3 regions of the Paenibacillus sp. LS-5 genome follow, and region 2 is predicted to be linked to each of the others. Evidence: riboswitches for the same ligand, from Rfam matches in the RefSeq annotation. Region 2 holds a riboswitch; each other region holds the start of a gene.
The links. A riboswitch is a leader RNA that binds a small molecule or an ion and turns the genes downstream of it on or off. The one in region 2 is predicted to bind cobalamin.
Positions count from the first base shown of each region.

Region 1 (7,362 bases), on a different contig from region 2:
AATAATAAATACGGAAGCACGATGATTTTCCGCGCTCCAAGTGCAAGGCACCGCTCCAATCCTGCGTTCAGCGAAGGCTTGGCCATAGCAATAAAGCAGGCCTCGACGCTTTTAAAGGAGGTTCTTTCCCAGAGCAGACGGGTCAGCTTGAAGAGGTCGCTGTTCGCATCCGGGTCACTGCCTCCGCGGCCCATGACAAGCACGATAGTATCTTCATCTGTGATCTGGTCCTTTTCCTCACTCAGCACAGCCGCTATCTCCTGCTTGCTGCTATCCGGGTGCGCAAAGTGGCTTTGGTGTGCGCGTACGATCGCATTATTAGTGATGTCTCCAGATTGCGCCCATTGTTCTGATGTCTGAATCGGCCGCGACAGCGCCATAGCTCCTGCAATGCGGTCTAACAGAATTTCCGCTGCTCTCTCCTGCACGCCAATAGGCCGGCCATATATAAATTCCATATCCGGATATTTCAGCTTCGCCTGATCCAGGGCCATCGGAATATCCAGCTTGGAATGTCCCGCCGCGAACAAAATAATCGGTACAACATAGACCTTAACGGCTCCTCCCCGGACACATAGATCTATGCCTTCGGAAATGGTTGGAGCCGACAACTCGATAAAGCAGGTCTCCATGATATACTCCGGCCTCCGGTCAGCCAGCAAACGGGTAAAGTTCCGCAGCTCCTCATTCCCCTCTTCCACACGGCTTCCATGTCCTACTAGCAGCACCGCCGGCTTCCGGCTGGCACCTTCCGGGTTCTGCAAAAGCACGGGTTCAGATTGAATCCCGCTCTCCTGGTCACCGCCAGCCAATGCCGCCAGCGACCAAGGTTCTGCTGCGGTCTGCAGCCGTTCATGCGGCTTCAGTACCTGCGTATCAGCGCCAAGGCAGTACTTGCGCTCATAGCCGCGTGGTGTAACTAAAAGGCCTTCATAGACTATGGTAGCTGAATTGCCGACGATTACAGTCGAGAGCATGCCGATCTCATGATTCAGCATATCCTGGAGCGTTGTGACGATGGTCTGCTGGCGGTCACGATAGGCGCTTTTTACGATACCGACCGGAGTGGCAGGGTCCCGGTAGCGTAGCAGAATCTGACGGGCTTCTTCAATTTGGCGTGTCCGCTTCCCGCTGCGCGGATTATAAAAGGCAATTACAAAGTCAGCCATTCCTGCTGCTTCCACCCGTGCCGCAATGCTCTCCCAAGGCGTAAGATGGTCACTCAGGCTAATCGTACAGGAATCATGCATAATCGGTGCTCCCAGCAGCGAGGAGCAGGATTGAATCGCCGAAATACCTGGAATCACTTCGACCACTACACCTGTGTCAGGTTTCCAGCCCCGTTCGATCAGCACTTCATAGACCAGCCCCGCCATTCCATATACACCTGCATCTCCGCTGGAGATGACAGCAATGGTCTGCCCAGCCTCTGCCCGGCGAACCGCTTCCTGGGCCCGGCTGACCTCCTCGGTCATGCCTGTTCCGACAATCTCCTGATGCCGCAGCAGCGGCCGGACCAAATCCACATAAGTGCTGTAGCCGATCACAGCCTCACTTTCTTCCAGCGCCGCCAAAGCCCGGCCCGTAATATGCTCCATTGCACCGGGACCAAAACCGATAATCAGCAGCTTTCCTAGTCTGTTCATTCTTGTTCCTCCATCCTTGATACAGCTTCGGTACTCAAAGCAAAAACTCCCGCCTTGTGGGGTGGGAGGTACATGTACGTATTCAGATCACAAAAAGAAGGCAGGCCCGCCGCCAAAACAAGCAGCGCCCCCTCATCTGTTCATCCATTCGTACACCGCTCCTATCCGCGTAGAGTCGTGTGTGCGCAAACAAGGTAGGTCTCCTGGCTCGGGATCATCGCCTGGCTTCGTCTTCCCCGGAGCTATCGCCGAGTGACTTGTTGAAGCCGGCTCTTCCTTACAGTGGCGGGACCGCTCGGGAGTTGCACCCGATTCCCTGTTATCCCTTGATATCAATCAAAGGCACCTTGTTTCGTCGCTGATTCATCCTGTACATCATAGCGGAGACCGCTCACGCATGTCTGTGATAAAAGTGCAGCGCAGGAAGCTTGTAAGAATGTCACTTGAGTAATATAATTATTAACTATAACGCTGTATCGGAGGCTTTTCATGAAACTTGATCTTACTGAAGAATCCCTGCCGGTGTACGAAGCATTATCCAGCTCTGTTCGACTGCATATGCTCCGTCTGCTTGCCGTCCAGCCCATGAATGTCAAGGAATTAGCCGGAGCGGTGCAGCTCAGCAGTGCGATTATGACCATGCATGTGCGTAAGCTGGAGGCTGCCGGACTTATCAGCACCCATATGGCTCCCGGACGGAGCGGCTTGCAGAAAATCTGCACAATAGCCGTGGACAATGCCGAGATTTTGTTCCCGGGACAAGGTAAAACAGAGCGTAAACGCCACCGTAAAGAGATCCCCGTCGGGCATTATTCCAATTTCCAGATCGAACCGACCTGCGGTCTGGCTACCACGGATCAAATCATCGGCAACTTTGACGATCCGCGTTATTTCTGGGATCTCGAGCGGATGAATGCCGGTATTCTCTGGTTTGGCAAAGGATATGTCGAATATAAAATCCCCAACTTTCTGCTATCCAGCCAGCAGCCAGAGGAACTGGTCATTACGATGGAGATTGCCTCGGAAGCACCATCCATTAATAATAATTGGCCTTCGGACATCACCTTTACCCTGAACGGGCACAAGCTTGGCTACTGGACAAGTCCCGGTGATTATGGAGACAGGCAGGGCAAATACACACCATCCTGGTGGCCAGCCCTCACCAATCAATACGGACTGCTCAAGCAGCTGAGGGTTACTCCAAAGGGTACTTTTATGGATGGCCATAAGCTGTCCGAGGTTACGCTTGAACAGGTGGGCATCCGCAGCAAACAATGGACGTTCATGCTGTCTGTGGAAGAAGATGCCGAGCATATCGGGGGTCTAACCCTCTTCGGCAAAGGGTTCGGCAATTATAACGAAGACATGCTGGTAGATTTATATTATACAGATATGCCAGACAGCAATGAGTCGGCAGGGTCTGCTTAACCCCCATATACGCACAAAACAAAGAAACCCCGAATTCCGCAGTTTATCAAACTGGTGGAATTCGGGGTTTCTGGGCTTAGCCAGGTTTAGCAATCGTTATACCGTTACAGCACGGCCTGGCGATAGTGTACCTTGTCTATTCGTTAACCGGCTGCCACAGGCCACCCCCGGGAAGCGGACAGCCCCTTGCCTTCAAACGGGCAACAACCGGTATGATGCAGCCGCAGGCGGTGCAGGTTACCCCATCCTGCAGTTTGGAGCAGGTACTGCAAATGGCGACCCGCTCCGCATACAACGAATCTGAAGCGGTGTTACCTTCATTGAACATCGAGGATGCCAGAATACGGGCGATCTGTGCATCTGTGACCTTATAGTCGTCCCGGCAGCCTTTACAGGAAGAGGTTGTGGCCATAGCAGTACTCCTTTTATGCGTTCGGTGTAATCTCCAGTACCGTTACCGACATCGCCGGCAGCTCCACAGTAATCGTATCGCCCTCCAGCTTGAAAGCTGTGAACGGCTGCGGAACGACAGCTTCCGGCTCGCTGAACGAGTTGTGGGCATCGATCGTTGCCCCGGCCAGAGTTGTACCGCTGATCTGAACGGCTTGGCCGGCGAGTCCGCGTAATTCCAGTGGAAGTACTGCTGAGGCTGCATGATTCAGGTTACAGAGGCTGACATGAATCACACCCTCTGCCGTTACCGAAGCTGAGGCGGATACTTCCGGAATCTCCTTACCTTCAAAGCTGTAAGATCCGCTCTCCTGAGTCAGATCGAGCAGTTCTGCATCCTGATGCACCTTGTACATATTGAATACATGATAAGTCGGAGTGAGCAGCATTTTCTCGCCTTCGGTAAGAATGACAGCCTGCAGCACGTTAATCGTCTGGGCAATGTTCGCCATACGCACACGGTCGCTGTGGTTGTGGAAAATGTTAAGTGTCAGTCCGGCAACCAGCGCATCGCGGATCGAATTCTGCTGATAGAGGAAGCCTGGGTTCGTTCCCGGTTCCACATCATACCAGGTTCCCCACTCATCAACGATCAGGCCGACTCTTTTCTCAGGATCATATTTGTCCATAATCACACTGTGGCGGGTTATCAGTTCTTCCATGTGCAGCGCCTTTTCCAGTGTCGTGAAATATTCCGAAGCTTCAAAGCCGGTAGCCGCACCCTTATGCTCCCAAGTTGCACCGGGAACCGTATAGTAATGCAGTGTGATGGAGTCCATAAACCGGGTGGCTTCGCGCATTAGCACTTCCATCCAGTAATAATCGTCCGAATTCGGTCCGCAGGCGATCCGGTGAATCTTATTGTCTCCATAGTTGCGGACATAGGTCTGGTACTGCCGGTACAAGTCTGCGTAATACTCAGGACGCATATTGCCTCCGCAGCCCCAGTTCTCATTGCCTACGCCAAAATACTTGACGGCCCACGCTTCTTCGCGGCCATTCTTCGTGCGCAGCTCAGCCATCGGAGATATACCGTTAAAGGTCAGATACTCTACCCATTCAGACATCTCCTGCACCGTTCCACTGCCTACATTGCCGTTGATATAAGGCTCGCATTCCATCATAGCGCACAATTCCATGAATTCATGCGTCCCAAAATGGTTGTTCTCCACGGCGCCGCCCCAATGTGTATTGATCATCCGTTTGCGTCCTTCGCGTGCTCCAATGCCATCTTTCCAATGATATTCATCAGCAAAACATCCGCCCGGCCAGCGCAGCACCGGCACCTTGATCTCCTTAAGCGCTTCCACAACATCATTGCGGATGCCTTTGGTGTTCGGAATCGGTGAATCTTCTCCTACCCAGATGCCTTCATAAATGCAGCGTCCCAAATGCTCGGAAAAATGTCCATAAATATTCCGGTTAATCGTTCCCTTGCGGATATCCGTATTAAGCACAACACGCTGAGCCATTTCAATGCCGCCTCTCTTAAATTAACATATTTATTAATCATTTAATATTCATATTAACATTATAAAGGGCTTGCTTCTCATCCGTCAATAACAAAAAGCGCCTCTTAAGCCGTTAACGGCTCAAGAAGCGCTTTGGGTACAATCCATATATTTGCTCAGTCAATCATCCTGCTGGACAGAGGGGATTAAGCTTCACCCGAGATCCCCCAGCTCGATCTGCACAATGCCCCGCTCATCCTTCACCGTTCCTACGAGATGCATCAGGCTGCCGAACTCCAGCTCCTGGAATTTGCGGACTGCGTTCTCGCGCTGCAACTCCCACAGGCATTCCGCTAGTGTACATACTACAGGCACATCGCAGCGAATCTCCGCCAGCTCGCGGGATAGATGAAGCATATCGAGATCAGCTTCGATTTTGGCGCGCACCCCTTTGGGCAGTAAGTGAAGATTCTCGATCACGCCTTCCACGGTACCATATTCTGTCAACAGCTTCAGTGCGGTCTTCTCTCCAATGCCGCGCACGCCAGGATAATTGTCGCTGGTATCGCCCATAAAACCCTTCAGATCAATCACCTGGGCAGGGGTAAGTCCTCTTTCTTCGAGCAGTTCGGCCGGATCGTACACTTTGTAGTTGGAGCGGCCTTTTTTCATAATCACGACCTTAACGCTGTCACTGACCAGCTGCAGCATATCATGATCCCCTGTCAGAATGTAGACCTCGGACTCCCCGCTGTAACAGGATGCAAGCGTGCCAATGCAGTCATCCGCTTCATAGCCCACCAGGCCGATATTCGGCACACCCAGCTCAGCCACCACCTCTTTGACGAGATCGAACTGTGGAATCAGCTCCAGCGGCGCATCAATCCGGTTCGATTTGTAGCCATCATACTTCTCCGTGCGGAAGGTCCCTTTGCCCATATCCCAGCAGCAGACCACATGTGAAGGCTCAAACGTGCTCACCGCATCGAAAAAATACTGCAAAAATCCGTACACCGCATTCGTCGGCATTCCTGCCTTAGTCTTGCGGATATATCCTCCATAGGCGGTCGCATAAAAAGCCCGGAACAGCAGAGCCATTCCATCGACGATCATTACCCGGCTCTTTGTTTCTGAACTCATGTGTAACCTCTCCTTGTATCTTCATATTTTGGGGTTTGCAGCGGAAGGCCGATAAAAAAGCAAAAACTCCACTGCGATGTTTGACAGGAATTCCATCAGCCGTCTATCCCCTAGTTACTTAACCCGTGACACCCGCGGTGGATGTTAAGCAAGAATCATGCCTGGCTCCAAGCAGCAGCGTACTGTTCTTCCTTAAAGCCCACAGTAACCTTCTTGCCGTCAGTGACAATCGGACGTTTGATCAGCATACCATTGCTGGACAGCAGTGCTAACTGCTCCTCTTCACTGAGACTGGTCAACTTGTCCTTCAGTCCAAGATTCTTATATACTTCTCCGCTTGTATTAAAAAACTTCTTCAGTTCCAGCCCGCTGTCCGCCACCAGATCACGCAGCTCAGCCACTGTTGGCGGCTGTTCGGCAATATGCTGCAGCTCCAGCTCGTGGCCAGCTTCCTTAAGCCATTTTACAGCATTGCGGCACGTGCCGCATTTGGGATATTGATAGACTTTTAAGTGACTCATCAGTTACTCCTTCGGTTAAGTTAAAAGTAATAGACAACGCTTAACAACGGCATTTCTTCCATTGTCTGCGTCAAGAGCAAGCGCTTCGTCTTGCCCTTGACACTGACGCTACTGCCCGGCCGCATCCCGCTGCAGTCTCTCCTGCAGCAGCGCCAGATCCGGTGGAAGTGGCGCTTCAAATACCAGCTCTGTGCGTAGCACAGGATGCTGAAAGGACAGCCTAACCGCATGCAACGCCTGGCGCGGAATAGACGCATCCAGCTCCGTTACCCGCTCCAATTGCGCTTGCTCTTCTGCACCCAGCTCCGCTACCCGCTCCAATTGCGCTTCCTCTTCCGCATCCAGCCCCGCAGCTTGCCCCAGTTGCGGATGCTCTTCCACAATCTGCGACTGAGTATTCACGGCCAGCAGCCCCGCCTTGGCGTAAAGCGGGTGACGGTACATCCCGTCACCAATCAGCGGGCAGCCGATGGAGCCCATATGCACCCGGATCTGGTGGGTGCGGCCGCTCTCCAGCTTCAGCTCGACCTTTGCCGCGCCGGAGTACACCTCCTTGACCTCATAGCGGGTCAAGGAAGGATAGCCATCCGGCGTTACGATCCGCCGGTGCGGCTCCGCCGGGTCGCGGTCGATCGGGCCGTCGATATCACCGCTCGGCACAGCAGGAACGCCATGCACCCAGGCGTTGTAACGCTTGTCCACCGTTCCGGCAATCATCTGCTCGGA
Region 1 covers NZ_JBWAVA010000004.1:214,381-221,742, forward strand. The annotation lists gene cobJ (precorrin-3B C(17)-methyltransferase) at 1-1,646, opposite strand, end outside; cobalamin riboswitch at 1,823-2,011, opposite strand; gene AC0MA3_RS08570 (ArsR/SmtB family transcription factor) at 2,136-3,074, shown strand; gene AC0MA3_RS08575 (DUF6171 family protein) at 3,211-3,486, opposite strand; gene AC0MA3_RS08580 (alpha-N-arabinofuranosidase) at 3,500-4,996, opposite strand; gene AC0MA3_RS08585 (5'-3' exonuclease) at 5,189-6,115, opposite strand; gene AC0MA3_RS08590 (arsenate reductase family protein) at 6,271-6,636, opposite strand; gene AC0MA3_RS08595 (RluA family pseudouridine synthase) at 6,745-7,362, opposite strand, start outside.
Region 1: another riboswitch for cobalamin. It lies ahead of cobJ (precorrin-3B C(17)-methyltransferase); the one in region 2 lies ahead of AC0MA3_RS17780 (S-layer homology domain-containing protein).

Region 2 (7,362 bases):
GCCGGAAGGGGCGCTGGAATCCCGGGTCCGGCTGAACGACATGTTCCTGGAGCGATTTGACCGCGAATATGATCTGATCCGCAAGAACGGGATTCCATCGCCAGAGATTCTGGAACGGTTCAAGGAGTATTTTGCGCTGCCGGGCCATAACTACCGGGTCAAAATCATCGATTATTTCATTAACGGGATGCTGAATTGCCGGAACGCAGGCCGGGAAGATGTGCTGGCTGCGGCCTACGGTATAATCGAGAGCGATGATGCGCTGAGTGAGGATTTCTTCAAAAGAATACTGCCTCAGACGATCTTCCGCAAAGCGCTGTTTGAACCGTATCTGGAATCCAGACTTGTCGCGGCAGCCGGAACGGCAGATGTGCTGCGTATAGTAGCCCACTTCGGCCGGCTTCTCCCGGAGGTGCTGCAGCAGGTTTTTGTACGTGATACGGTTAAGGAATATTTGCTGGAGAAGCTGCAGCGGGACAATGATCCGGTAGCTGCGGTAGCCATGGTGCATGAGTCGGTTCAGAAGGCGGAGAAGGACCGGCGCAAAGGCGGCGGAATCCATCCTGAGGCCTTGTCGCTGCTGCAGGAGCTGGGAACGGCTGCTGACCGCTTCCTGCTGAACCGGATCTCGCTGGACGAGCTCTCCTTGGAGCAGCTGCTGGAGATTTCTTTCCTGCGCTACCGGGATACGGCAGACTGGCAGCCGCCGCTGGACGCTATAGCGAAGCGTAAAGCTAATGCTCTGCGCGCTGCGTACCGCTGGTTCGGGGAGGAGAAGCCGGATGAGGAGATTTTTGCCGGGTTGTCTCCCCGAGAGCTGGATGATGTGCAGCTGCTCGGACGGCGCTGGTTGAAGGAATCGCACAGTATTGAGCCATTCGAACGTGTGCCATTGGCCTTTTATCATAACAGTGAGCGGCAGGATGGACCGCTGGATTATGAGACGCTGATGGAACTGCTGAAGCGCAAGGCGGGCGGGGACACAGAGACGATCTACCGTTTCCTGGCCTGGTCGCAGGGCAATCCGCTATTTTCTATTTCGAATAAAAAGCTGTGGCCCGGGTATCGCCGGGCCGTTCTGAAATACTTCCTGAACAGTGACCGCGAGGCGTTCAAGAGCCGCGAATTCCGCAAAAGCTATGCCGCCGCCGCAGGCCCGGCGCTACAAAGTGTATACAACGAAGCGCGCTCCCAGCTGGCTTCGCCGCTGGCGCGGTGGGTCAGCCGCAGCCGATTTCAGATCCTGATCTCCGGCAGCATCCTGGGTATCGTACTGATTATTGCCATCATCGCAATGAGCATGCTGCGCGGCAGCGGGGATACCGCTGCGCCGGCTGCGACCCTGAGCCCGGTTCGGGGCACCACCACGAATGCGGGGGGACAAGTTCAAGCCCCGGCCTCTGTACGGCTTGCCGGCAGCGGGAACGAAGGCAGCGGAACAGCAGGCGGCGGAAATGAAAACGCCAAGCTGGTGTTCAGCTTTGCCGATGAGGCGGAATGTGCCGCCTTCAAGCCGGCGCAGATCATTGTGATGTCCGGTAACAACGTTACGGACACTTACAAGGTTGTAGCAACTGCGAGCAGTTGCCTGGCCGCCGGAGCTGACGGCGGGACTGGTGAAGCTGCCGCAGGGAACGGCGGCGGGACTGGTGAAGCAGCCGCAGGGAACAGCGGCGGCACTGGTGAAGCTGCCGCAGGAAAAAGCGGCGGCACTGATGAAGCTGCCGCAGGGAACGGCGGCGGCACGGGTGAAGCAGCCGCAGGGAACAGCAGCGGCGCTGATGAAGCTGCCGCCTCCCCGACAGCGGGAGCTTCGGGCGCGGGAACTCCTGCGCCCGTATATGAGGTGACGGTGGAGCTGGAGCCTGGAGCGAAGCTGGTGGAAGGTGATGTAATCACCGCCGGAGGCTATACGCTGAAGCTGCAGGCTAGTTCGGAGGGTACTCTGGATAGTACTCCAGGTAGTACTCCAGACAGTACGCCAGAGGCTACATCTGGGATCGAGCCTACTCCTTCAGCCAGCCCGAAGCCGGATGGGGAATAAGCAGCAGATTAGATTCTGTTCTGTATAAGAAGCCACGGAAATTTTTATTCTCATTCTGCTGTACAGAATACAACCAACCTGCAAATGCTGGTTCACACCGGCAGCAAAGAATAACTGATTACAATCCTGAACAGCGTGATATGCCGTACTAGCCCGGTATATCACGCTGTTCAGGATTTTTTGAAGTGAATGGATAGGGGCGGCACAGAATTGAAACAGCTTGTCTATAGACATACAGGGAAATAGTAGATATGATTATGAATATTAAAATTTAATAAGCTTTAGAAAAAGGTGCGGATTTTCTTAGAAACGAGCGCTGCCATTATAAGGCGGCAAAGCGGTTTCTTTGTGTGTAATCTGCTTAAAAGGGAAGGCCGGTGTAAGTCCGGCGCGGTCCCGCCACTGTAAATGCGGAGCAACTCTTGAAATGCCACTGTCTGCTGTTAGGATGGGAAGGCAAGGGAAGCAATGAAGCATGAGCCAGGAGACCTGCCTTTTTCGCTGTTGTTTCTATTCTTCGGGGGTAAGAATGCGGAACAGGTGCAATACAAGCAGACGGCTGCTTAAGAGTAATATTGTATAGCCGCCGTGCATTTTGTATCCTTCCCCGGCCGCCCTGTAAAGGGCGGTCTTTTATGTGAATATAAGGATTTATACGCTTCACGCCATTGATTATCCTTATATTTCTCGCAGAAACGGATACCGTCCTTATAAGGACGGCGCAGCCGTGTCTGCTTGTGTTGCCGCGCCTAGCGGAGGACGAAGGCTTCATCCATTTTATCCAAAGAAAGAGGTTAGCTATGAAGAACAATCTATCATCCAGGTTTACACGGCTAGGTTTGATCGTAATCATGCTGTTCGCGGTTCTGGGAGCGGCTGTAGCTCCGGGAGGACAAGCTTTTGCGGAGACGGGTACTGCAGCTGCCGCGAACTCCGGAAGTGCCGCCTCAACTATAACTGCAAAACAGGCAGCCAGCGTAGCTGATGCGGTCTATGCGACTTCTGAGTTTGTGCTGAAGAACGGGGTACAGTCGGATTGGCAGGCTATCGGCCTTGCCCAAGCCGGTTACAAGGTCCCGGACAGCTATCTAAAATCACTTGAAAGCAAAGTAACCGCAGCCAAGGGCGTATTCGCCAGAGCTACGGAATATGCGCGGATTACGCTTGCCGTGAAGGCACTTGGAGGCGATCCGGCTAATGTTGGCGGCTACAACCTGATTGAGAAGCTGTACAATAACGATAAAATCACCGGCCAGACGCTGAACAACGCAGCTTATGTGCTGCTGGCTCTGGATTCCGGAAGCTATAACATTCCTGCTGATGCCAAATGGACACCGGCCAAATTGCTGGCGGAGATTCTGGCTAAGCAGAATACAGACGGCGGCTTCACCCTGACTACGGGTGCAAGTGATCCGGATATGACGGCGATGGTGCTGACGGTGCTGGCTGGACATAAGAATGATCCGGCAGCGAAAACCGCCGGACAGCGGGCAGCAGCCTGGCTCGCTACCGCACAGGATAAGAATGGCGGCTACGGTGACAGCAGTGAAAGTGTTGCTCAGGCGATCATCGGACTGTCTTCCTTTGGTGTAGACCCTACGGGAGCGGAGTATACCCGTGGTAATGTGAATCTGATCGGTAAGCTGCTGAGCTTCAGCACAGCCGGCGGCGGGTTCACCCATACGGCTGGCGGAAGCTACAACCAGCTCTCAACCGAACAGGCGCTGGAAGCGTTGGTAGCTTACAGCCTGTACAGCACAGGCGGCAAACTGTATGATCTCAGCAGTGTGCCTGTGAAGAATCCTCAGGTTCTCGTGTCCGTTGCCATTGAAGGACCGGGTGGAACCCTTGGAGAGGGCACTGTATATGCAGGCAATGTGCTTAATGCGCTGGAGAAAGCAGCAGCGCAGAAGGGTGTGGCCCTGGTTAATGAAGCAGGCAATTACGTGACGGGGATCGGCGGCGTGACTGCCGGTGCTTTTGGCGGCTATGACGGCTGGATGTATGTGGTAGCCCGCGGCGGAGCGTGGATTTATCCAAGCGTAGGCATGGGCGATTTTACCCTGGAGGCGAATGACCGCATACTCGTCTATTATGGCGGGGATAACACACAGGTGGTGGAATCCGTGACGGTATCTCCAGCACAGCCGAAGCCGGGACAGGATCTCACGGTAAAAGTGACTCAAAAACAGTGGGTGTGGAATGAAAAGACCTTCACCTCCGATCCGGTCACATCACCGTCCTCCGGTGTGCAGGTAACCATCGGCGGTAAAACGGCTGTTACGGATGCAGCGGGTAATGCTATTTTTGCCGGCGGCGTGCCAGCGAATAAATATACGATCGTCATTACAGGGTATCTCAAAAACAGCACACCTGCGGTAGTCCGCTATTCGCAGCCGCTGACCGTGGCGTCTGCTGCGGCGGACCGTGCTGCTTTTACCGATGTGAAATCGATCTCCCCTTGGGCCCTGGAGTCCGTGTATACGGCTTATGACCGCAAGCTGATGGACGGTGTCAGTAAGAACAGCCTTATATTTGCTCCGAAGCAGAAGATTACCCGGGCTGAGTTCGCGGCGCTGCTGCTGAGACTGACCGGCAATGAGCCGTCCCCCGCATCTGCTGCCCAAGCTTTCAGTGATGTTAAAGCGAATGCATGGTATTATGGAGCAGTGAATAAAGCGAAGCAATTGGGTATTATTAGCGGAGTAACAGGAACAACCTTCAAACCGGACGGCCTGGTTACCCGCCAGGATATGGCTGTGATGATGATGAGAGCGTTCAAGCTGGATGCTGCTTCTGCCGCGGCCGGAGCCGGTAAATTCACCGATGAAGACCAGATTAGCGGATACGCAGTAACTGCGGTACGCACTGTGACCGGACTTGGGCTTATGACAGGAGCGGGCGGGGAATTCAATCCTTCCGCAGCTGTAACTAGAGAAATGGCTGCAGTTGTGGCTGTCAGATTGCCTTAATGGAGTTGGAAAGCTTACCAGCAGGATGGTATGGGTGAATGGAGAAGCTGATAGATTACGCTGCGGGTGCCTGACCAGCTGATGGAGAATTCCTGCAGGCCCGGGGAAGGGCACGTTCAGCAGCAGGGAGTCTGATGCTCCCAATTCGCTTGTATAGATTTAGAAATCATAAGGTGTATGGACGGAACGGGGAACAGGCTGACTGCCCCCGTTCTTTTCCCTTTTTGTGGAGGTGTAGAAGGTAATGTTCAGTCTATCAAAACCAGGGCGGCGGAAGCTCTATCTGCTGCTTCCGCTCCTGACATCACTGCTGCTTGCCGGCTGCTCCCAGGCGCAGCCAGATTCCGCAGGCGGCGGGCCTGTGCCGCCCGCCGGTTCCCCGGCCGCTGCGTCTGCGCGGCCTGAGGGCACGGCCATACCCTCCGCTCCGGCGGACGGCATGGCCGCTTCAACCTCCGGCGCAGCATCCGCCGGAGCAGAGGCAGGGGCGGCGGATGCCACGCCGCCCGCTGACCCGGACGGCGCGGGCACAGACCGCGCGCCGTCAAATGCTGCGGGCGTAACGGTTACGCCCGCTCCGGCGTCTGCTGCGGCAGGCACGAAGCAGCCTGCCGCAGCAGCGTCATCGGCCGCTGCAACGCGCCCACCGGCCACCGCCGCGTCAGCATCCGCAGGCAAGCCGGCGCCTACTGCGGCAGGCACGAAGCAGCCTGCCGCAGCAGCGCCATCGGCCGCTGCAACGCCCCCGCCGGCTACCGCCGTGCCGGTGAATGCGGTGACGCTCTCCATTGTCGGAGACAAGGAGCACGGGACGATTTTTGCAGCAACCGATGTCGAAGTTAAGGACGGTGAGAGTGCGCTAGAGCTGCTGAAGCGCATCACCCGTAAGAATAAAATTCAGATGGAATATCAGGGAGCCAAAAGCTTCGCGTATGTAGAAGGAATAGATAATCTTTATGAGTTTGACCATGGGCCGGAGAGTGGTTGGATGTACAGGGTCAACGGTGAAATTCCCGGCAAAGGTGCAGGTAGCTACACACTGAAGCCGGGCGATACCGTGGAGTGGCTATATACGCTAGATCTCGGCAAGGATGTGGGAGCGGGTGTGCAATGAACAGCGGCTTTCGTTCGATGCACCCTTCGGTAGCGCTGGTCTATTATGCAGGGCTGCTCTTATTCGCCACCTTGCTGTTCCATCCCTTGTTCCTGGCAACGGAGATTGCCGGAGTAACGCTGTTGCTGGTGCTGCAAGGTCAGGGTCGCGGGCTGCTGCGCGGCCTGCCTTTTTATCTGCTGATGGCCGGTTCGGTGGCGGTACTGAATCCCTTGTTTTCACACAGGGGGGCGTATATTCTGTTTTATTTTATGGATCAGCCGATTACACTGGAGGCCGTGCTGTACGGGCTAATGATGATGATGGTGCTGCTGGCTGTCTTTATTCTGTTCATCTCTTACAATTACACGGTTACCACTGATAAATTCATGTACCTGTTCGCTAAGGCTGCACCCCGGACGACTCTGCTTACGCTCATGACCATGCGTTTCGTGCCATTGTTTCAGCGGCGGTTGCGGCAGATCACCCTGATCCAGGGGATCCGGGGAGTAGATACAGGCAAAGGCAGCGTGCGCTCCAGAATGAGGGATGGAATGACACTGCTGAAGGTGCTGCTGACCTGGTCGCTGGAGGAGGCGCTCCAGACGGCGGATTCCATGAAAGCGCGAGGCTATGGTACGGCCAAACGCAGCACGTACAGCATATTCAAGCTTGATTTGCAGGATAAGCTGGTTCTGCTGGTGCTGACAATCAGCGGCTTCATTACACTGCTCTGCTGGCAGCAGGGTTACGGCACACTGGAGATTTATCCCCGCATGAAGAAGATGGATTATGGCTGGCAGGATGCAGTCATGTATGCCAGCTTCTGCTTGTTCGTGCTGACCCCGTCGGCCCTGGAAGGAAAGGAGAAATGGTTATGGAGATCCTCGCAGCGGAACGGTTATCCTTCAGCTATCCCGAGGAAGACAGGGACTCGCTTCATGAGCTCTCATTTACGGTAGAGGAAGGGGAATTTGTGGTGCTGCTCGGCCCTTCAGGCGGCGGCAAAACCACACTCCTGCGCCATTTGAAGCGCGAGCTTGCTCCGGTGGGCAAGGTTAGCGGGTCAATCGCTTATAGAGGACAGCCTCTCGCGGATCTGCCTGCGGAACTGGCTGCAGGAGAGATCGGGATGGTGTTCCAGAATCCTGATGCCCAGATCGTGATGGACACGGTATGGCATGAGCTGGCTTTTTCGATGGAAAATATGGGCTATCCCCCTGCGGTTATGCGCAGCAGGCTGGCGGAGATCG
Region 2 covers NZ_JBWAVA010000012.1:113,570-120,931, forward strand. The annotation lists gene AC0MA3_RS17775 (GAP1-N2 domain-containing protein) at 1-2,044, shown strand, start outside; cobalamin riboswitch at 2,366-2,555, shown strand; gene AC0MA3_RS17780 (S-layer homology domain-containing protein) at 2,845-5,016, shown strand; gene AC0MA3_RS17785 (DUF4430 domain-containing protein) at 5,261-6,130, shown strand; gene AC0MA3_RS17790 (energy-coupling factor transporter transmembrane component T) at 6,127-7,071, shown strand; gene AC0MA3_RS17795 (ABC transporter ATP-binding protein) at 6,987-7,362, shown strand, end outside.

Region 3 (7,362 bases), on a different contig from region 2:
CTCACACTCTTCTATAGTTAAGGCACGGCTCCGGACATAATAAGTAGACTTCAATCCGCCCTTCCAGGCGTTCAGGTGCAGATTCAGGAAATCGGTCGCCTTGATGTCAGGCGTCACGTACAGGTTGAAGCTCTGGCCCTGATCGACATGGCGCTGGCGGGCCGAGGCCATGCGGATCGACCAGTTCTGGTCAATCAGGAACGCCGTTTTGTAATACCAGATCGTCTTCTCGGACAGATCCGGTGCCGGGTTAGCGATCTTGTAAGTCGTTTTCTCCTCGTAGGAGAGCAATTCGTACAGCGGATCGATGCTGGCAGTAGAGCCGGCGATGATTGAGGTCGAGCCGTTCGGGGCAATCGCGAACAACCAGGCGTTGCGTACGCCGTCGGTAGCCACTTCCTGCTGCAGCTCACGCCACTGCTCCGTAGTCACATATTTGCCTTCCTGCTCGCCGCTGGTATAGCCGCGCGAAGTGAAGTAAGCGCCAGTCTCCCAGTCGGAGCCTGCAAACTTCGGATAGCGGCCCTTCTCGCGGGCTAGCTCCATGCTGGAGCGTACAAGCAGATAGTTAATGTGCTCATACAAATGGTTGTTGTATTCCACGGCTTCGTCGGACTCCCAGCGGATACCCTTCAGCGCCAGCAGGTGATGCAAGCCGAAGGTACCGAGGCCTACCGCGCGGTATTGGCTGTTCGTGTACTGTGCCTGCAGTACTTCAATATTATTGATGTCGATGACATTGTCGAGCATGCGGACCTGAATCGGTATCAGCCGCTCCAGCACACCCGCCGGAATCGCACGGGCCAGATGGATGGAATTCAGGTTGCAGACCACAAAATCTCCAGGAACCTTCGAGATCACGATCCGGGTCTGGCCGTCCTTCGTAACCAGTTCCTCACTCTCGATAACGGTTGCTGATTGATTCTGCATGATTTCCGTGCACAGGTTGGAGGAGAAGACCATCCCCTGGTGCCGGTTGGGATTGGAGCGGTTCACCGTGTCGCGGTAGAACATGTATGGGGTGCCGGTTTCCAGCTGCGATTTCATAATCCGCTTCATGATGTCGATGGCTGGAACCGTGATGCGTGACAGCTCCAGATTAGCGGTAGCTTCAGCATACTTTTCACGGAAAGTGCCTTGTCCGAGCTTCTCGTCATAGAAATCCTCAAGACCCAGCGCGCGTCCGCTTGCATCCTTCCAGCCCATTACCTTCTTCACTTCATGAGGGCAGAACAGGTTCCAGTGGCTGCGTGCTTCCACAGCTTCCATGAACAGGTCGGGCAGGCAGACACCGTGGAATACGTCATGCGCACGCATCCGCTCGTCACCGTTGTTCAGCTTCAGGTCGAGGAAGGCGAGAATATCTTTATGGAAAACATCGAGGTAAACCGCAACAGCACCTTTGCGTGTACCGAGCTGGTCTACACTGACTGCAGTATTGTTCAGCTGGCGGATCCAAGGGATGACGCCGGAGCTTGTGTTCTTATGGCCACGGATATCGGACCCGCGGGCCCGTATTTTGCCAAGGTAGACGCCGATGCCTCCGCCCATTTTGCTCAGCCGGGCTACATCGGTATTGGAGTCAAAAATACCTTCGAGTGAGTCATCCACAGTGTCGATGAAGCAGCTGGAGAGCTGTCCGGCGACTTTTTTACCTGCATTGGACATGGTAGGGGTGGCAGCGGTCATATAAATGTTGCTCATGGCCCAGTAGGCTTCTTTAACCAGATCCAGACGTTTCTCTTCCGGCTCGGTGTGCATGAGGAACATCGCGATAATCATATAACGCTCCTGCGGAAGCTCCATTACGCGGCCGTCAAAGTCATGCGCCAGATAGCGGTCCGACAGCGTCAGCAGGCCGATATAATCGAACAGCAGGTCGCGCGTGTAATCGATGCAGCCGCCGAGCTCATCGATCTGTTCCTTGGTGTAGTGTGACAACAGTTCTTCGCGGTAGATACCCTTCTTGACCAGGTCGGTAATCAGCGGGTACAGCTCGCCGTAAGGCTCTTCCGGGTAAGCTTTATAGCGGCGGTTGACAGCGGCTTTCTTGTACAGGGAGGTCAGGAGGGAACGCGCAGCGGCGAACTTCCAGTCCGGTTCCTCTTTGGTCACCAGTTCAAGGGCGCTCATCGTAAAAGCATTGCTGATCTCTTCTCCGCTAACCTCGTCACGGCGCAGCTTGGACTGCACTCCGCGAATCAGGGTTTCCTTGCTTAGTTGATCCAGGCCATTGAGGATACGGTCGGCGTATACGGACAGGCGGATTTCATCAAAAGCCAGTTGGCGGTTATCGGGTTTCACAACGAGCTGTGGCATAGGTGCATACATCCTTTCGTTTTTGAGTTTAATTTTCAATATCACAAATTGAAGTATATAAGCGCAGAGAGCGGCCCGCCCCAAGGCTTGGCCTGCTCTTTGAAAGTTAACTGAATTTATAAGGCAGCCGGCTGCCAATGTACGATTTCGGTATCGGCGAGGCTAGCCTGAATATCAATAATCCGCTGGTTGCTGCTTCCCCGGTAGGGAAGGGTGGTGTCTTTAAGCTCTTCCACAAAACGTCCGTCAATCACGACCTGGCACAGGGCCAGCAGGTTCCATTCCGGTGAGCCGGGTGCTGCTGTAAGCTCTTCATAGGTATAGCCGGTGTAAATCCAGATAGGATAATCGGGCAGCACGCTGCGCAGCTCCTGAATGAAGCCCGCAGCCTCCTCTGCCGAGAAAAAAGGGTCGCCGCCTGCCAGCGTCAGTCCGTCCAGCAGCGGATTCGCTGCTATTTCGGCAATGATCTCCCGCTGACGCTGGAGGGTGAACGGCTCGCCGAAATTAAAATTCCAGGTCTTGGGATTGAAGCAGCCCGGGCAGCGGTGGCGGCAGCCGCTGAGGAAAAGGACGGCCCGCATGCCTTCTCCTTCATTGATCGATTCCGGGTAGTAGCCGCATATGTTCATAGATGCTTAACGCGGTCCCTTACTTCGGCTTGCTTGGCGGCATTAAAGCGGGTCTGGTAGTCGCCGGTCAGGTAGCCGGTTACCCGGCGCAGGCGGCGGATATGCACATCGTTCTCATGCGCGTCGCAGGAAGGGCAATTGGTGCCAATCACGCCTTCGTAGCCGCAGTTCGAGCAGCGGTCCACGGGATGATTGATGCTGAAATAGCTGACCTGCTGTTCCAGCGCGTAACGGATGATCTTCACAAAAGCCGCCGGGTTGCTGCGTGCATTCCCGTTCAGTTCCACGTAAGAGATTGCCCCGGCATTGCAGTATTCATGGAACGGTGCTTCCAGGCTGATCTTCTGAGCAGCGCTCAGCTCATAATAGACCGGGATGTGGAAGGAGTTCGTATAGTATTCACGGTCTGTGATGCCCGGAATGGACCCGAGCACTTTGCGGTCCACCTTGGTGAACTTGCCCGACAGGCCTTCAGCCGGTGTGGCGAACAGCGTGATGTTGAGGTTCAGCTCCTCGCTCTTGCGGTCACAGTATTCCCGCATATGACGGACAATGGCGAGCGCCTTGGCATGGATCTCCATGTCCTCGCCGTGATGCTTGCCGTACATGGCCTTCATGCACTCAGCCATTCCGATAAAGCCAATGGACAGACTGCCGTGCTTCAGCAGCTCGCCAACCGAATCATCGGGAGCAAGCGCCTCACCCCCTTCCCAGACGCCTTCACGCATCATGAAGTCGGAAGCTTTGGCCTTCTGGGAAGCCTGGATGCGGAAACGGTGGAGCAGCCCTTCCAGAGCAATGTCCATGTAATGGTTCAGATCGTCATAGAAGCCTTCTTCGTCGGCGGCAAGGCGACGGCCTGTGGCCGTGCCGTAAGCAAGTCCGAGCCGCACCAGATTGAGCGTATTGAAGGACAGGTTGCCTTTGCCGGAGCAGTGGTTGCGTCCGAAGCGGTCACCCAGTACCCGTGTGCGGCAGCCCATGGTTGCAAATTCGGTATCCGGATCGGCCGGATCGTAATACTGCAGGTTGAGCGGAGCATCCAGATTGGCAAAGTTCGGATACAGTCTGCGGGCAGAGCATTCGGCGGCTTTGAGGAACAGTTCATAGTTAGGATCGCCCTGCTGCTGATTCACACCCTGTTTGCATTTGAAAATCTGGATTGGAAATACCGGCGTTTCGCCGCTGCCAAGCCCGTTCATCGTGGCGGTCAGCAGCGAGCTGATCACCAGTTGTCCCTCAGGAGAGGTGCATGTACCATAGTTGATGCTGGTAAAAGGAATCTGGCCGCCCGAGCGGCTGGACATCGTATTCAGGTTATGTATCATGCTCTCTGCCGCCTGCAGCGTTTCGCTTTCTGTTTCTTTGGATGCAAAGCGGAAGGCGCGCGGATACTGCTCTGCCAGATCACCACGGCTCATAGTGATTTCGCCAGCAATGTCCCCGGCTTGTCCTTCTTCGAAATATTCGAGTCCCTTGCGGAACAGCTTGGCGAAGGATTTGGTCACATAAGGGGCCAGGTCATAATCCAGCTTGTTGGCGGATACGCCCCCGTATTGGGCATTCTGCTGGGACTGGAAAATAATCGCCACAAGCGACATCGCAGTCATAATCGAGTTGGGAGGACGCACGCTGCCGTTGCCGGTGTTGAAGCCTTCACGTAGAAGACGGTCGAACGGGATAAAGATACAGTTGGTGGTTCCAATCGCGTATTGGTCCAGATCGTGGACATACACCACATTGTCGAGGGTAGCCTGCACCAGTTGCGGAGGCATCGTGAAGTTACGGGCATACCACTTGGAATACTCACTGCCGAACTTGCTCATTTTGCCGGAAAAGCTCTCTCCGTTCAAATTGGCGTTCTCACGCAATAGATCCAAATCCCGGCTGTCGATGATATCGCGTCCCAAATGGATAACTTCCTCTAATAGATCCTCCTGTGCAGCTTGTCCAACATTGTACCGTTTCTCCAGCAGCGTCATTGTATAGCTCTCCTCTCGGTATATAAGAACGTTCTGACATAACGACTGACATTGTAAAAAAAAGCATCTCCCGCCGAGGACGGCGGAAAATGCCCGGATGCGTAAGCAAATAGCCGAAAACCGGATATTTGCGGATGGTCTCCATGGAAAGAATCTTTCCCGCAGAAGCCGATACCTGAGCGCGATATGCTTATCGCATTCAGGTATCGGCAGCCTTTGTCTCCCATTCGGCGGGAAGGCTGAATCTGCTGGTGCAGGCCGCATGCGGACACCTCTCCTGTTCCTCGCAGGTGTATATGATGGTGTCCGGAAACAGGCAGGTCTCCTGGCTTCCGGTGAATCCTGTGAGGCGCCTTCCCAAGGGGCGATGCCCTCAGTGGCGTGAGCCTCCAGATACTGTTCTGCAGGGCTTGTAGAAGCCAGCAGAACACCCGGTTACAGTGGCGGGACCACAGCGGATTTGCACCGCGTTTCCCTATTAAGCTTCAACCCTCTTGAGAGAGCAAAGCACCTGTTTCCACTATATTTTGTTGTCGCTAGATAAAAATAACCCAATATCTTGTGTTTGTAAACATTTTTTTGCGAGTCCGCGCCCCGGGCGGGTTCCACCCGTTTACTCACAAATGATCCACAGATGATCCACAGATAACCTGGCATTCGTCCACAGTTCATCCACAGGTAATCCACAACTTGTGTGTAAATTTTGCCGAATCCGGTTCATAAATTGTCCAAATGTTAGGGGGGATTTGTGGGGGGAGGCGGGAGTTGCTACAATAGAAGGGACCAGGGACTTATATAACGAGTTTTATATAGGAGGGGCTTCAGAATGGCAATTGGCGAAGTAACCGTAATTCCGATTGGTACAGGCAGCACCAGTCTCAGCAGCTACGTGGCGGATATGCAGCGCGTGCTGGAGACAGTGGAAGGTATTACGTATGAGTTGACATCTATGGGCACGATCATCGAGGGACCGCTCACACGGATTCTTGCGGCAGTCGAAGCCTTGCATGAATCCCCTTTTCGTGCGGGAGCTCAGCGGGTGTCCACCTCACTCAAGATTGATGACCGGCGCGACAAGCCTTCCACAAGCCGCAGCAAGCTGGAATCGGTGGAGCGCAAGCTACAGGCGGAATAGTTCTGTTTAACTAGTGATAGAATGGGTTGCGTTTTTCCCTAGACGGGGTATAATGTATTTTGTTTGACAGAAAAGAGCTTTAAGCTGGTGTAGCTCAGGGGTAGAGCAACGCACTCGTAATGCGTAGGCCGGGGGTTCAATTCCCTTCACCAGCATCCTTAAGAACTCAATCATGGCGCGGCTTTCCGGGATTCCCGGGGGTCGTGCTTTTTTCATGTTATCCAGGTAATTCTAACAATCTTCTACCCTTTATTCTGGTAAAGTGTTTGTATAGTTGCACAGAACCCCATAGAGTCATACAATAAAGTAGTAGAAAGCACACACAATGCGCAGGCAAGGGCTTCATGCTCTTTCGCCGGCATCCCGATATAAATAGGCGGCGCAGCTTTCCGGATTTGGGGGCTGCGTTTTTGCTGTCCAGGGAGGAGTAGAGGCATATATGAGATGTCTGACTATCCGGCAGCCCTGGGCGACCTTAATTGCGCTTGGGGAAAAACAGTACGAGACCCGTTCCTGGAGAACGGCTTATCGCGGGGAACTGGCTATTCATGCGGGTAAAGGGATAGACAAATCAGCCTGCAGGCAGGAGCCGATTCAGTCGGCCTTGGCACGGCACGGATTCAGCACAGACAACCTTCCTCTCGGAGCCATTATTGCCACAAGCCGTCTCGTTGAATGCTATCAGGTGACGGTTACGGACGCTGAAACGGGCTGGCCGGGCGGTAATGAATTTATTTTTGGGGATTATTCGCAAGGGCGCTTTGCTTGGAAGCTGGAAGAGATAACGGCGCTTGCTCATCCGATTCCTGCAAAAGGCAGGCTGAGCTTCTGGGAACACCCAGTCCTGGAGGGAGAGCAGTGACCCCCCTGGAGAACTGGACAAGCTTTTGAAGTGGACGGCAATGATTGGAGTAACAGGAAATTTATTTGTAGGCCCAAGCCATTAATGGGTATGAACCGGCTGACTCGCGGGTAATCTTCTTATAAGATGCGTTGGTGCAGCCATCGTGTCCTCCGTGATCATCAGGATGAATAAGAAAGGGCGTATGCATAGGAAATGGGAAGTCTCCTTATTGCGTGGCTTTGTATGTTGTGTTTGTATTTTTCGTTCGAAGATAAGGTAAGCCGGAAAATTATCTTTCCCGTGGCACTGGTTGTTTTTTTCGGCACCCTGGGTTATTGGAAGTTTTTAATGTAATTTTTAGGTAGTTATCAGCTTGTTTTCAGGTTAAAGATATATATTAAATGTACCAAACACTCCCCGGTGTTTATAAATAGCTTTCAGGGTCTTGCC
Region 3 covers NZ_JBWAVA010000023.1:61,294-68,655, forward strand. The annotation lists gene AC0MA3_RS24080 (ribonucleoside-diphosphate reductase subunit alpha) at 1-2,319, opposite strand, end outside; gene nrdG (anaerobic ribonucleoside-triphosphate reductase activating protein) at 2,436-2,951, opposite strand; gene AC0MA3_RS24090 (anaerobic ribonucleoside triphosphate reductase) at 2,948-4,933, opposite strand; cobalamin riboswitch at 5,232-5,463, opposite strand; gene AC0MA3_RS24095 (MTH1187 family thiamine-binding protein) at 5,760-6,068, shown strand; tRNA gene AC0MA3_RS24100 (tRNA-Thr) at 6,152-6,223, shown strand; gene AC0MA3_RS24105 (ASCH domain-containing protein) at 6,508-6,930, shown strand.
Region 3: another riboswitch for cobalamin. It lies ahead of AC0MA3_RS24090 (anaerobic ribonucleoside triphosphate reductase); the one in region 2 lies ahead of AC0MA3_RS17780 (S-layer homology domain-containing protein).